3 regions of the Lentzea sp. NPDC092896 genome follow, and region 1 is predicted to be linked to each of the others. Evidence: riboswitches for the same ligand, from Rfam matches in the RefSeq annotation. Region 1 holds a riboswitch; each other region holds the start of a gene.
What was found. A riboswitch is a leader RNA that binds a small molecule or an ion and turns the genes downstream of it on or off. The one in region 1 is predicted to bind S-adenosylmethionine.
Positions count from the first base shown of each region.

Region 2: another riboswitch for S-adenosylmethionine. It lies ahead of ACIQF0_RS28460 (methionine ABC transporter ATP-binding protein); the one in region 1 lies ahead of ACIQF0_RS22650 (aminotransferase class V-fold PLP-dependent enzyme).
Region 3: another riboswitch for S-adenosylmethionine. It lies ahead of thrC (threonine synthase); the one in region 1 lies ahead of ACIQF0_RS22650 (aminotransferase class V-fold PLP-dependent enzyme).

Region 1 covers NZ_JBIVPX010000004.1:363,746-368,576, reverse strand. Annotated here, with positions in the region: gene ACIQF0_RS22660 (RluA family pseudouridine synthase) at 1-136, opposite strand, end outside; gene lspA (signal peptidase II) at 238-1,035, opposite strand; gene ACIQF0_RS22650 (aminotransferase class V-fold PLP-dependent enzyme) at 1,059-2,390, opposite strand; SAM riboswitch class IV at 2,428-2,542, opposite strand; gene ACIQF0_RS22645 (potassium/proton antiporter) at 2,616-4,103, opposite strand; gene ACIQF0_RS22640 (M28 family metallopeptidase) at 4,218-4,831, shown strand, end outside.
Region 2 covers NZ_JBIVPX010000006.1:120,108-124,938, reverse strand. Annotated here, with positions in the region: gene ACIQF0_RS28470 (MetQ/NlpA family ABC transporter substrate-binding protein) at 1-297, opposite strand, end outside; gene ACIQF0_RS28465 (methionine ABC transporter permease) at 326-1,009, opposite strand; gene ACIQF0_RS28460 (methionine ABC transporter ATP-binding protein) at 1,006-2,004, opposite strand; SAM riboswitch class I at 2,225-2,318, opposite strand; gene rsmA (16S rRNA (adenine(1518)-N(6)/adenine(1519)-N(6))-dimethyltransferase RsmA) at 2,407-3,237, opposite strand; gene ACIQF0_RS28450 (transglycosylase family protein) at 3,588-4,831, opposite strand, start outside.
Region 3 covers NZ_JBIVPX010000014.1:186,327-191,157, forward strand. Annotated here, with positions in the region: gene ACIQF0_RS44100 (DNA internalization-related competence protein ComEC/Rec2) at 1-804, shown strand, start outside; gene ACIQF0_RS44105 (hypothetical protein) at 809-1,006, shown strand; gene thrC (threonine synthase) at 1,156-2,421, opposite strand; SAM riboswitch class I at 2,433-2,567, opposite strand; gene holA (DNA polymerase III subunit delta) at 2,646-3,623, shown strand; gene ACIQF0_RS44120 (hypothetical protein) at 3,634-4,443, opposite strand; gene rpsT (30S ribosomal protein S20) at 4,542-4,808, opposite strand.

The DNA.
Region 1 (4,831 bases):
GCATCGACCCGGCGATGAGCCGGTCGGACTTGCCGACGACCCGGCCGTCGACCAGCACCTCGTCGGAGTCGGCGATGGCCGCGACGACGGTGCGGGACAGGCCGAGCAACTTCGCGAGGCCGGCGTCGACGCGCATGCCGTCCAGACCGTCGGGAATCGGCAGCGTTCGGTATCCGCTCACGCGGGGTGCCTCGACCTTCTTCTCCTTGCAGAACCTGCTGAACCTACCAGGAGCAGCTACTTCGACTCCGCCGCACCATCGGACTCCACGGTGCGCGTGGGCTCCACGACGAGCGCGGGCTCGTCCTTGTGGACGGTCCCGTCGTAGTCGTGCCGCAGCAGCGCCAGCACGATGATCGTGGCACCACCACCGACGATCGCCATGTCCGCGACGTTGAACACCGGCCACACCTGGCCGTACGGGTCGAACAGCGACAGGAAGTCCACGACGTGGCCGCGCATCGGGCCCGGTTCGCGGAACAGGCGGTCGGCGAGGTTGCCGACGGCGCCGCCCAGCACCAGGCCGAGGCCGACGGCCCAGGGCTGCGAACGGAGGTTGCGCGAGATCCAGAGGATGAACCCGGCGACACCCAGCGCGATCAGCGCGAGGATCCACGTCTGGCCCTCGGCCAGGCCGAACGCGGCGCCGGGGTTGCGGACGAACGTCAGGTAGAGCACGCCGCCGAAGAGCTTGATCGGGTCGGCGCCCTCGAGGAACGCCACGGACACGACCTTGGTGAGCACGTCCAGGGCCAGCACGACGCCCGCCAGGAGCGCGAGGGCCTTCGTCTGGAGGTCCGGCAACGAGCCCGAGATCGAACCGGAGATCGAGAACTCGTCGTCGTCCTCGTCCGCCTTGGCGGGGGACTCGGCGGGTTTCCCCTCCGCCTTCTCCTCCGCGGCCGGCTCCTCGACCACGATCGCGGGTGTCGCGACCGTCTCCGGCTCGCTGACCTGCGCTTCCACCGGCTTGTCAGCGACCTTGTCGGCCGCCTTCTCGGTGGCTTTCTCCGCGGCCTCGGCCTCGTCACTCACCAGGTCATTGTCCACTACAGGGACTACGCGAGGAACGGCGGCAGGGTTCGGTTGTCGTCCTGCGGAACCCAGCGGCCGTCGCGCTGCGCGTAGGTCCACTTCGGACCCTCGGTGACGAGAGTGCGCAGCGCCGCGACCAAACGATCGACGTGCTCAGCCGTCGTGCCGAGGCCGATCGACGCGCGCACGGCGCGTTCCTCGTGCGATCCGACCTGCTTGACCAGACGACCCACGATCACGTGCGCGCAGAACGCTCCGTCGCGCACACCGATGCCGTACTCGGCGGACAGCGCCGCCGCGAGGAAGCCCGCGTCGAAGCCGGAGATCGTGAAGCTCACGACGCCCACCTTGTCGGCGTCGGTCAGGATCGCGAGCTCGCGCAGACCGGGGATCGTGCGCAGGCCGTTCTGCAGGCGCGTCAGCAGTTCCTGCTCGTGCGCGACGGTCTGCTCCCAGTGCCGCGACAGGATCTCGCAGGCCGCGGCCAGCGCGTGCACGCCGACGACGTTCGGGCTGCCGGCCTCGTGCCGCTCGGGCACCGCGGACCAGGCCACGCCGAGACGGTCACCGTGGTCGGTCACCTTCGAGGTCGCACCGCCGCCGACCAGGTACGGCTGGGCCTGCTGCAACCAGTCCGCGCGACCGACCAGCACACCGGCGCCGAACGGCGCGTAGATCTTGTGGCCGGAGAACGCGATGTAGTCGACGCCCAGCTCACGGACGTTGATCGGGCGGTGCGGGGCGAGCTGCGCGGCGTCGAGCGCGATCCGCGCGCCATGACGGCGGGCGACCTTCGCGAGCTCGGCGACCGGCCACAGCTCCCCCGTGACGTTGGACGCCCCGGTGACGATCACGAGCCGAGGACCGACCGGGGCGGCGGCCAACGCCCGGTCCAGCGCGACAACAGCAGCACCGGACGAAGACGGAGCGGGAACACGCTGAACGTTCGGACCGCGCCACGGCAGCAGCGCCGCGTGGTGCTCGCTGTCGAACAGGACGACGGCGGTGTTCTTGGGAACGCTGCGCGCCAACAGGTTCAGCGAATCGGTGGTGTTGCGGGTGAAGACGACGGTGTCGGAGGAGTGCGCCCCGACGAACCGGCGGATGCGGTCGCGGGCCTGCTCGTAGACGCGGGTCGAGACCTGCGAGGCGAACCCGGCGCCGCGGTGCACGCTGGCGTACCAGGGCAGCAGCTCGTCGACGGCGTCGCGCACTTCCTGAAGACAGGGTGCCGATGCCGCGTGGTCGAGGTTGGCGTAGGTGACGCGCTCTCCGGTGACGAGCGGAACCCGCAGGTCAGCGCCGACGACAGCCGGGACGGCGGTGGTGGTTCCAGGGGTGATCGCGAGCGTCATCGAGCTGCCTCCGAGGCCAGGGGCCCCGTTGTGCGAAGGCCCGCGCTTGACCGGCGCCCCACGCGCCGGACCAGGTCCTCACCAAGGGCACCCCACCGCGGTTGGAGGGTTGCCGGCCAGCAAGCTTGGGCTTGACGCTGGCTCTCATGACCTGCCGACGACGTTAGCGGAGGCCGACGCGCCCGTCGACACCTGATTCAGATGCTGGGAAGCGTCGGTGACCGACTAATCGCCGGTCTCGCCCTTCCACCGTGCGTAGCGGCCGGCGCGGTCGACGGCACGAACGCGCCGCTCAGCGGCATCGCGCGCTTCCTCGGTGGTGACGATGAGCAACTGGTCGTCCGTCTGCAGCCGGGTCGTCGGTTGTGGCGTGAAACTCTTTCCCGAGCGCACCACGAGGCTCACCGTGGCGCCGACGGGCAGCCGAAGTTCGGTCATGTAGACGCCGTGCAGCTTCGACCCGCGCTGGATGTGCACCTGCAGCAGTTCGGCGCCCAGCTCGTCGAGCGGCGAGGAGTCGACCTGGACCTCCTGCGCCTCACCCGCCTTCACCAGCCCGAGGCGCCGGGCGAGGAACGGCAACGTCGTGCCCTGCACCACCGTCAGCACGATGACCAGCACGAACACCACGTCGACCAGTTCGCGCGCGCCCTCGACCCCCTGGATCAACGGGATCAGCGCGAACACGATCGGCACCGCGCCGCGCAACCCGGACCAGGACAGGAAGGCCTGTTCGCGCCACGGCACCTTGAACGGCAGCGAGGACAGGATCACCGACAGCGGCCGGGCCACGAACGTCAGCACCACGCCCGCGACCAGCGCGGGGAACAGCACGTCGAGCAGCCGCGACGGCGAGGCGTAGAGGCCGAGCAGCACGAAGAGCCCGATCTGGGCGAGCCAGCCGAGACCTTCGGCGAACGAGAGGGTGTCGGCGCGGTGCGGCAGGCGGGCGTTGCCCAGCACCAGCGCGGCGACGTACGTGGCGAGGAATCCGGACGCGTGCGCGAGGTCGCCGGCCGTGTAGGCCATGACGCACACCGCCACGGTGGCGAGCGGGTACAGACCGGTGGAGGGCAGTGCCGCGCGTCTGAGTCCGGCCCCGCCGAGATACCCCAGTGCGACACCGATGAGCGCGCCCGCGCCCAGTTCGTAGACGACCAGCAGCGGCGCGGTCCACGAGATCTGATCGGACGAGGCCAGCAGCACGACGGCGATGTAGACCGGCGCGTCGTTGAGGCCGGACTCCAGTTCGAGCGCGCCCGTGAGCCGCGGCCCCACGCCTAACGAGCGCAGGACGCTGAACACGGCGGCCGCGTCGGTGGACGACAGCACCGCGCCCCACAGCAACGCCATCCGCCAGTCGAGGCCCAGCAGGAAGTGCAGCGCCGTCCCGGTCACCGCCACGCTCACCACAACGGCCACTGTGGACAGTGCGACGCCCAGCCACAGCGAGGACTTCACCGCGTTCCAGCGGGTCGTGATGCCGCCCTCGGTCAGGATCAGCACGAGTGCCGCGATGCCGAGGGACTGCGTCAGGTCGGCGTCGTCGAACTTGATGCCGAACGCGGCCTCGCCGAGCAGCACGCCGATGCCGAGGTACAGCAGGAGTGAGGGCAGCCCGAGTCGCGTCGACACCCGCACCGCGATCACGGAGATCAGCAGTACGGCCGCGCCGATGCCCAGAACGACCGTGACGTCACCCACCTGGACCATTCTGGTTGATCACCATCGATTCCGACGAATCCGACGATCGCATCTAGCGGGCTCATGCGCGGTGGAGCATGTTGATCTGTGGCTCAATCCCTAACCCCTGCACGGAGTTGAACCATGAGGATCCTGATCGCGCTGGCGGCCGCCTTGATGGTGACCGGAACCACAGCAGCGCAAGCGGCCGCCCCTGCGGCTTTGGCAGCACCGAACATCAGCGTCGCGAACGTCCAAGCACACCTGAACCAGTTCCAGTCGATCGCCAACGCCAACGGCGGCAACCGCGCTCACGGACGTCCGGGGTACCTGGCCTCGGTCAACTGGGTCAAGAGCAAGCTCGACGCGGCCGGCTTCACGACGCGCGTGCAGTCGTTCACCTACGGCGGCGCCACCGGCTACAACCTGATCGCGGACTACCCCGGCGGCGACGCGAACAACGTCGTCATGCTGGGCGGCCACCTCGACAGCGTCACGGCGGGCCCCGGCATCAACGACAACGGCACGGGTTCCGCGTCGATCCTGGAGGTCGCCCTCCAGATGAAGGCCACGAACTTCCAGCCGACCAAGCACGTCCGGTTCGGCTGGTGGGGCGCGGAGGAACTCGGGCTGCGCGGCTCGACGGCCTACGTGAACTCCCTGTCCACCACCGAGAAGTCGAGGATCAAGGCGTACCTGAACTTCGACATGACCGGTTCGCCGAACCCCGGCTACTTCGTCTACAACGGTGCCGACGG
Region 2 (4,831 bases), on a different contig from region 1:
GCCACTCTCCTTGGTGAACGTCTCCAGGTACGGGACGGTCTGGAAGTAGTTGGCGTCGAGCGACCCGTCGACCAGCGCCGTGTTCGGCTGCACGTAGTCGGTGAACTCGACGACCTCGATCTTCAGGCCCTTCGACGCGGCGAGGTTGTCGGCCACGTACTTGAGGATCTGGGCGTGCGGGACCGGCGAGACGCCGACCTTCAGCGTGTCCGAGGCGGACGCGCCCCCGGACGAGCAGGCGGACAGAGCAGTCAAACCGGTCAAAGCGACTGCGATCAGGGCAGCACGAATACGCATTACGTTCCTTTTGAGAAATTGCTACGGGTCAGACGGAGGCGTGCCGGCGCCGGTCGGACGCACGGGCGGCACGGGTGAAACCGAGCTGGATCACGGTGGTGAGCACGGCGAGCCACGCCACGGTGCTCCACAGGATCCGGTCGTTGAAGCGCTGGTAGCCCTCGCGGATCGCCAGGTCGCCGAGGCCACCGCCACCGATCACGCCGGCCATCGCCGAGTACCCGATCAGGGCGATCACGGTGACGCCGATGGCGTTGATCAGCGCGGGCAGCGACTCGCGGATCAGCACGCTGCGCACGATCCTCAACGTCGAGGCGCCGGTCGTGATCGCGGCCTCGACCACGGTCACGTGCACCTCGGACAGGATGTTCTGCACGAGCCGCCCCACGAACGGGATCGCTCCCACGGCCAGCGGCACGATGACCGCCGTGCTGCCGATGGAGCCGCCGACGATGAGGCGGGTGACCGACGTCAGCGCGACGAGCAGCACGATGAACGGCATCGCGCGGCCCAGGTCGGTGACGAAGCTCAGGACCCGGTGCACCGCGGCGTTCGGCCGCAGCCCACCCTTGGCGGTGAGCTGCAACCAGACACCTACGGGAACTCCGAGAACGGTGGCGATGACGGTCGAGACGCCGACCATGTACAGCGTCTCGCCGGTTGCTTCGAGGAGGAACGAGAAAACGTCGGACCAGGGTGTTGCAGACCTCACGCAGCTACTCCCTGGGGGCCCTTCAAGGACCTCTGCACCGAGCCGCCGGCCTCGCCGATCCACTCCAGAGCGGAGTCCGAGCGCTCGCCGTTCAGGCCGAGCCGGAACCGCGCGACCGGGGTCTCGCCCAGTCGCGTGAGGCCGCCACCGACGATGTTCAGCTCGACGCCGAACCGGTGGGAGACCTCGGGAAGCAGGGCGCCGACCGCGGCGAACCCGACGAGCACGACGTCCGCGACGCGGTCGTAGCTGCTCTCGTTGATCGGGTTCAGGTCGACGGCGGGCAGCAGCGCACTGCTCGTGCGGCTCGCGACGTCGTTGACCAGGTCCAGCACCTTGCCGTGCTCGACGACGCGGCCCTGCTCCAGCACAGCGACGTCATCGCAGATCTTGCGGACCACGCCCATGTCGTGCGTGACAACGAGAACGGTCACACCCAGCTCGGCGCGCGCACGGTCGAGCACGGTCAGCACGGAACCGGTGGTCTCCGGGTCCAGCGCACTGGTGGGCTCGTCGGCGAGCAGCACGGACGGGTTGGCGGCGAGGGCGCGTGCCACGGCGATGCGCTGACGCTGCCCGCCGGACAGCTGGTCGGGGTAAGAGCCGGCCTTGTCGGTCAGCCCGACGAGGTCCAGCAGTTCGCCCACACGGGTGCGGCGCTGCGGTCCGGGAACGCCGGCGGACTCCAGCGGCAGTGCGATGTTGCCGGCGGCCGTGCGCTGACGGAGAAGCGAATCCCCTTGCGGCACAACGCCGATCTGGCGGCGGGCGGCACGCAGGGCCGACCCGTCGAGGCTGGTGATGTCGGTGCCGTCGACGCGGATCGCACCCGAATCGGGGCGCTCCAGCAGCGCGACGCAGCGGGCGAGCGTCGACTTGCCGGCGCCACTCGGGCCGACGACACCGAGCACGGTTCCGGCTTCGACGTCGAGGGTCACGCCGTTGAGGGCACTGACGCCCTGGAAGGACTTGGTGAGGTTTTCGACGGTGATCATGTCTGCTCCACGGCTGCGCGCGACGGCACACTGTCCGTTCGAGACGGACGTGCGCGGTCAGAATTTCTGCTCAGGTGTGTGCGCCACTCGTGACTGAGTGCGCGTCAAAGGACTTTTAGAAGGCGCCTTAGACGAGGTGGCGACGACATGCAGAAGACGAGCGACGGCACTGGTCGATGACTCGACGGCGCGTCAGCATTCGCACGGTACCCATGGTGCTCCTCCATCGGTCCTGGCGTTAGCACCTGCCCGCATCCAGCGGGTGGTTGCTGCGACGTCGTAGAGCCAGGTCTCTCAGTCGCTCCGGATGGCAAGTAGCAGTCAACCGGACGGACGTTCGGTTGCGCAAGCCAGAATCCGATTCGTTCGACAGATCACACTGTTGGCCGAAGGATCCCCGGCCTAGACCTCAGCGATCCGGATGAAGTCGATCACGCTCAGCTGCTCGCCTCGAACCTGGGGATCCACACCAGCTTTGGCGAGCAGTTCGTCAATGTTTCCCGGGTTGCCGGCCCAGCCCTTCAACGCCGCCCGCAGCGTCTTGCGGCGCTGCGCGAAAGCGGCGTCGACGATCGAGAAGAGCTTCTTCCGATCCACTGTGGACAGCGGCTTTTCGTGGCGCTGGAACCACACCAGTCCCGAGTCGACGTTGGGCGCGGGCCAGAAGACGTTCTTGCCGATGGAGCCGGCCTTCTTGGACTCCGCGTACCAGGCGAGCTTCACACTGGGGACGCCGTAGATCTTGTTGCCGGGCTTCGCCGCCATCCGGTCGGCCACCTCCGCCTGGACCATGACCAGGCCCTTCTGGAGGCTCGGGAGCTCGGCCAGGAGGTGGAGCACCACCGGGACCGCGACGTTGTACGGGAGGTTCGCGACGATCGCCGTGGGTTGCACCGGCAGGTCTTCTTGGGTGACTTTCATGGCGTCCTTGAGGACGACGTGGAGCTTGCCCGCGTTGTCCGGGTCCATCTCGCCGACCGTCTGCGGCAGTCGCTGCGCCAGCGGCGGGTCGATCTCGACCGCGACGACCTGCCTGGCGGCGGGCAGCAGCGCGAGCGTCAGGGAGCCGAGGCCGGGGCCGACCTCCAGGACCACGTCGTCCTCCGTCAACCCGGCGGCGGCGACGATCTTGCGGACCGTGTTCGGGTCGTGCACGAAGTTCTGGCCGAGCTTCTTGGTCGGGCGGATGCCCAGCTCTTCAGCCAGACGACGAACTTCGGCAGGTCCCAGCAGGCTCACCGGTGCATTCTCGCAGGCTCGCCCGTGGAGGGACGGGCTGGTACCGCGCGGGTCGGCTTGCGTTGACTCGTCGCGTTCCAGCGGGGTGGTCACCTGCCGGGCTGGCGGTCACCTTGCGAGGGTGGCCGGGCGGGCAGTACCGGGCCGGTGCCGGTCATCGCCGCTTGACCGGCAGGCCTTGGTTCACCCGCCTCGGCTTCGCCATTGCCGTTGGCGGCAGGGATGCTCGGCTCCGCCGTTGCCTCGGCCGGGCCGCTCCGCGCGTGAGCAGCCCCGCAACGACGAAGGCCGCCCGTGGCGAACCAGGGCGGCCTTGTCAGGGGGACGGAGAGGGTTGTGCGTGTTTACGGCAGGCCGAGCTTCGCGCGGCAGCCCGGCCACGCGCCGTACGTGCCGCCGGCGCGGTCGCGGAGCTTGGTCGCGATGGCGATCTGCTGCTCGCGGGTCGCCTGGTGCGGAAGCTGCGCGTACGCGGTGCCGCCGTTGGCCGCCCACGTGCCCGCGTTGAACTGCAGGCCGCCGTAGTAGCCGTTGCCGGTGTTGATGGCCCAGTTGCCGCCGGCCTCGCACTTGGCGAGTCGGTCCCAGACCTCGCCGTCGGGCAGAGGCTTGGTGCCGACCGTGACCTTCTTCGGCTTCGGCTCCTTGGTGACCTTGCCGCTGAGCTTCTCGCGGCCGACCTCTTTGCCGTTCTTGACCGTGACGCGGTAGGTGACGACCTGCTCGCCGGCCTCGCCGGGGTCGGTGACCTTCTGCTCGCCCGCGTTCATGTTCGGGTCGTTGGTCTTCTCGACCGGCGGCGCGACGGGCTCGTTCACGTTGATGACCGTGACGCCGGTGCGCGAGATGTAGACCTCGGCGCCGGTCGCGAGCTTCACGTCCATGCCGGACGCGACGGCGTCCTCGGGGCCGAGGCTGAGGTTCTCGGCCTTCAGCAGCTCGTCGACGGTCAGTGCGGTCGTCTGGACCTCGCGGACCGGGTTCGCGCCGTCGAAGAGCTTGATGTTCTTGCGGGTCTTGACCTCGACGCTCATGCCCTCGAGCGGCACGTCGTGCGAGCCGGGCGCGGACATCCAGGCGCCTTCGAGCGGCACGCCGAACTGCTTGGCGGCCTCCTCGACGGTGACCGAGCGGACCCAGTCCTCGCGGGCCTGGCCGTCGATGCTCATCTTGACCAGGCGGCCGCGGTCGAGGCTGATCTTGCCGCCGTCGGAGATCGGGGCGTTCAGCGAGGGCGACAGGGCGTCGTGCTCACCGACGACGATGCCTTCCTCCGCCAGGACCTCGCCGACCGTGCCCTCGTACGAGTGGACGGTCTGCAGCGCGCCGTCGACCTCGACGGTCAGCGACTTGTCCATCGCCATCGCGGTCACGCCGCCACCGGAGATCGACACCAGGACCGCGGCGACCGTGCCCTTGAGGAAGCGGCGCTTCCACGTCGAGGCGGCCTTGACGAGGACCTGCGGGTCGCGCAGCTCCTCTTCCTCCGACGGGAGGACGAGGGGCGGCATGATCGTCGTCTCGGCGTTGATGAGACGGATCAGCTCGTCGACGTCCACGTTCGCCGAGGCGAGCAGGTCGTCGGCGT
Region 3 (4,831 bases), on a different contig from region 1:
CTCACCGGGCGTGCGGTGGGGGCGGTCGCGGTCGGGCCGCTCAAGGAGCCCGCGTGGGCGTGGAGGGAGGTCAGCCAACGAGCCCGCGCTCAGAGCGTGCGGGTCGTGGAGCCGAAGGCGGGCGAGCGGTTCGCCCTGCCAGGACTGGAGTTGGAGGTGCTGGGTCCGAGGCGGCCGCCGGTCGCCCAGGACGAGAACACAACGGTGAACGACTACTCGCTCGTGCTCAAGGCCCACACAAGAGCAGGCCGGGTGTTGCTCACCGGCGACGTCGAACTGGCCGGCCAGGCGGCGTTGCTGGGGGAGAGGGACCTCAACGCCGAGGTGCTCAAGGTGCCGCACCACGGTTCTCGGTACTCGCTGCCCGCCTTCCTCAAGGCGGTGCGGCCACAGGTGGCGCTGGTGAGCGTCGGCACGGGCAACAGGTACGGGCATCCGAGTCCGCACGTCCTCGACGTGTTGCGGACGGGAGGTGCGTTGGTGTTGCGCACGGACAAGGACGGAGACCTGGCGGTGTTGCCGGGAAACCGAATCGTACGAAGGAGAAGAGATGGTCTGGGTCAGGTTGTTCAACGCGCGCTACCCGATTCCCGGCGGCACGCCAGGACTCGCATGGGCGCTGTGGCAGACGAACTACTCGGCGACGCCGTGGCCACACGACGAGCTCAAGCCCGATTTCGGTTACTACATCTGCGAAACGCTCGAAGACGGCACACGCGCCGTCACATACCGGGCGACAACCACACATGTGTTGCCGCCGACGAAGGCCGCGACTCGGGAGGAGGCGTACGACCTCGTTGCTGAGCACGTGTTCGACGACGGCCTGCGGATCGCGCCGGACGTCTGGCACGACTACCACTACAACGCGCTCAAGGCGGAAGCCCCGTGGCCGCAACGGATCGTGGCGTGGCGCGCGAACGTGGAGCAGGTTGGCCCGCACGTCGTGGACGGCCTGCAACGCTTTCCGCGCACGGGCTGGCTCAGGACGGACGCGATCTCCCTGTGAGCCACCGCGTTCAGTGGACCTGAGCGGACCGCGCCGGGGCCTCTTCGTTCGAGCGCTCGGAAGGTTTCGCAACGCCGAGGCTCACGAATGTCCTCGCAGCACAACGCGGTTCGGGGACGCGGGCGCGTCCCCGAACCGAAGGGAGGTGACTAACGAGGTGAACCCAGTGCCTTGATGACGGCCTCGGCGGACGGCGGGACCGTCGCGCGCGGGCCGATCGTGTCGCCGAGCGCGTCGAGGGTCTTGAGGCCGTCGCCGGTGATCAGCAGCACGGTCTCGGCGTCCGGGTCGAGCTGGCCCGACTCGAACAGCTTCTTCGCCGTCGCGACGGTCACGCCGCCGGCGGTCTCGGCGAAGATGCCCTCGGTGCGGGCGAGCAGCTTGATGCCCTCGACGACCTCTTCGTCGGTGACGTCGTCGATGGCGCCGTTGGTGCGGCGCACGGCGTCGAGCACGTACGGGCCGTCGGCCGGGGCGCCGATCGCCAGCGAGCGGGCGATCGTGTCCGGGCGGACCGGGCGGATGACGTCGTGGCCCGCCTTGAAGGCGGCCGAGATCGGGGAGCAGCCGGTGGCCTGCGCGCCGAACACCTTGTACGGTGTGGCTTCGACCAGGTCGAGCTGGCCGAGTTCGCGGAACGCCTTGTCGACCTTGGTGAGCTGCGAGCCGGACGCGATCGGCACGACGATCTGGTCGGGCAGGCGCCAGCCGAGCTGTTCGGCGACCTCGTAGCCGAGCGTCTTCGAGCCTTCCGCGTAGTACGGGCGGACGTTGACGTTCACGAACGCCCAGTCCTCGTTCTCCGCGGCGAGTTCCTGGGCGAGGCGGTTCACGTCGTCGTAGTTGCCGTCGACGGCGATCAGGTCGCCTTCGTACACCGCGCTCATGAGGATCTTGGCGCGCTCGAGGTTGGAGGGAACGAGAACGACCGACTTCCAGCCCGCACGGGCGGCGGCCGCGGCGACGGCGTTGGCCAGGTTGCCGGTGGACGGGCAGGCCAGCACCTTGAAGCCGAGTTCACGGGCGGCGGCGAGCGCGACGCCGACGACGCGGTCCTTGAACGAGTGGGTGGGGTTGCCGGTGTCGTCCTTCACCCAGATCTTGCGGACGCCCAGGGCCTTGGCGAGGTTGTGCGCCTCGACCAGGCGGGTGCCGCCGGGATCGGTGTTCGGGTGCTGTTCCACAGTGGACGGAACAGGGAGAAGGCCGCGGTAGCGCCAGATCGACCTGGGGCCGGCCTCGATGTCCTCGCGCCGGATCTTCCCGAAGTCGTAGGCCACTTCCAGCGGCCCGAAACACTCGAGACAGGCGTACTCAGGAGCGAGAGGGGTTTCATTTCCGCACTCACGGCACAGCAGTGCCCGGGCGGGGCCGAGGTCGAACTTGGTGCTCGTAGGCACAGAGACAGCAGTCATCGCGAGGTATCTCCTCATCTTTCCCGCGAAATCGAACGGGTCGGAATTGGCACCGTGATCGTCTTCTACGCACAGTTCTGCGCATAGCGGTGACGCCGGTTGCCGGGGCTTCGTCGGGCCGTTCCCTCTGCCCCTCTGGATGAGCGGTGTTCAGTTGTGGCTACCAACCTACGGCACCTGTCCGTTGGTCAGCCACCATCGTCCACGATTCGGGACGTGGGAAGATGCGGAGCGTGAGCGCACCGGAGTCACTGCACCTCGTCATCGGCGAGGAGGAGTTGCTGGTCGAACGTGCTGTTCGGGCGGCTCTCGAGGCTGCCCGCGAGGTCGATTCGACCGCCGACCTGACCCGCGTCCAGGTGACTGATCTCACGGCTCCGGAGCTGGCCGAACTGGTGAGCCCGTCGCTGTTCGCGGAGGGGCGCGTGATCGTCCTGCAGAACGGGCAGGACATCAGCAAGGAGGTCGCCGACACGGTGCTCTCCTACGTCAAGGCGCCCGCGGACGGAGTCACGCTCGTCGTCGTGCACACGGGCGGTGGTCGCAGCAAGGCGGCCAAGGACCTGCCCGGACAGCTGAAGAAGGCCGGTGCCGCGGTCACGGAGTGCGCCAAGGTCACCAAGTCCGGTGAGCGCGAGGCGTTCGTGCGCAACGAGGTGCGGCGGGCGGGCGGCAAGATCGACCCGGAGGCCGTCGCCACGCTCATCGACGCCGTGGGCACGAACCTGCGCGAGCTCGCCGCTGCCTCGTCACAGCTCGTCTCCGACACCGATGGCAAGGTGACGGTCGAGGAGATCCGCCGCTACCACCAGGGCAAGGCCGAGGTGACGGGGTTCGCCGTCGCGGAGAAGGCCGTCGTCGGTGACCGGGCGGGTGCCATGGAGGCGTTGCGCTGGGCCATGCAGCTCGGCGTGCCGCACGTGCTGGTCGCGGACGCGCTGGCGGACGCGGTGCGCACGGTCGCGCGGGTGTCCGCCGTGGGGCGCGCCGACCCGTTCAGCCTGGCCGGGCCGCTCGGCATGCCGCCGTGGAAGATCAAGAAGGCGCAGGCCCAGTCGCGCGGCTGGGACCAGGCCGGGCTCGCCGACGCGATGCAGGTGGTCGCGGGGCTCAACGCCGACGTGAAGGGTGTGGCGGCCGACGCCGACTACGCGCTGGAACGTGCCGTGCTCCGGATCGTGGCCGCGCACAGCCGCCGCTGATCCCAAGAGATCACCGCGGGCGTGGGATCCCGATCAGGTACTGGGCTCCGGTGAAGCCGGGTTCGACGCCGATCGTCCACGCGAACGACTCGGTGCCGTCCAGACCGTCGACCATCCGTCGCAGTTCCGCGCGCCCGTACATGCGCAGGAACGACACGACGCTGTCCCAGAACATCATGAACGGCAGCACCGGCACGACGTAGGTCAGTGCCAGCCGCAGCAGGTAGCGCGGCAGGGGATTGCGCTGGAACGGCGCCGCCAGCAGCACGGCCAGCGTGAGGAAGAACGGGAAGACCAGCACGTAGAGCCACGACCGCCTGGTGTCCACGACGACCATCGGCTGCCGGGTGTCGACGGCGTTCTGCAGCATGCGCGTGGCCAGTGCGGGCGGGAAGTGGTGGAAGGCGCCGTAGATGGTCCGCGTCCCTTCCAACCGGCAGTCCGTGGCGTCGACCGGCCACGGCACGTGGTCCACCGAGCAGCACGGGTCGGGCAGCCGTCGCCGGTTCGCCGCGGCGACGCGTTCGAAAGGGGGCACGTTCGGCACCAGGTCCGTCAGCGTGACCTGGGTGTGCACGCCCGCGGCGTGCAGCCGCCGCTGGATCAGCGGCACCGGCCCGCCCGAACCGGCGCAGAGGTCGACGATCCGGTGGTCCGCGCCCGACCGCAGGGCCAGCGCCAACGGGCGTGCGTACTCACGCGCGGCGTCCGTCAGCCGGTAGATGGTCGTGATGGACTCGGTGTGCAGCGTGCGCAACACGGCCGGCGTGCCGTCGAGGTCGTGCAGCTCGACGAAGTCGATGCGCGGAAGCGATTCCATGGATCTACGCCTACCGTGCGCGAGCCCGCATGCGAAAGGGCTCCACCTCCCGGAGGAGATGGAGCCCTTTGCAGAAGCTCGAAGCTCTACGAGCGAGATCAGCCCTCGAGGGAGTTCGCGCGCAGTGCCATCGCCGACTTCTTGTTGGCGGCCTGGTTGGCGTGGATGACGCCCTTGCTGGCGGCCTTGTCGAGCTTGCGGGACGCGTCCTGCAGCAGCTCCAGGGCCTTCGCCTTGTCACCGGCCTCGGCAGCCTCGCGGAACTTGCGGACAGCCGTCTTCAGGGACGACTTGACCGACTTGTTGCGAAGGCGAGCCTTCTCGTTGGTCTTGATCCGCTTGAGCTGGGACTTGATGTTCGCCATGCGACATCACCCTTCTTGTCGAA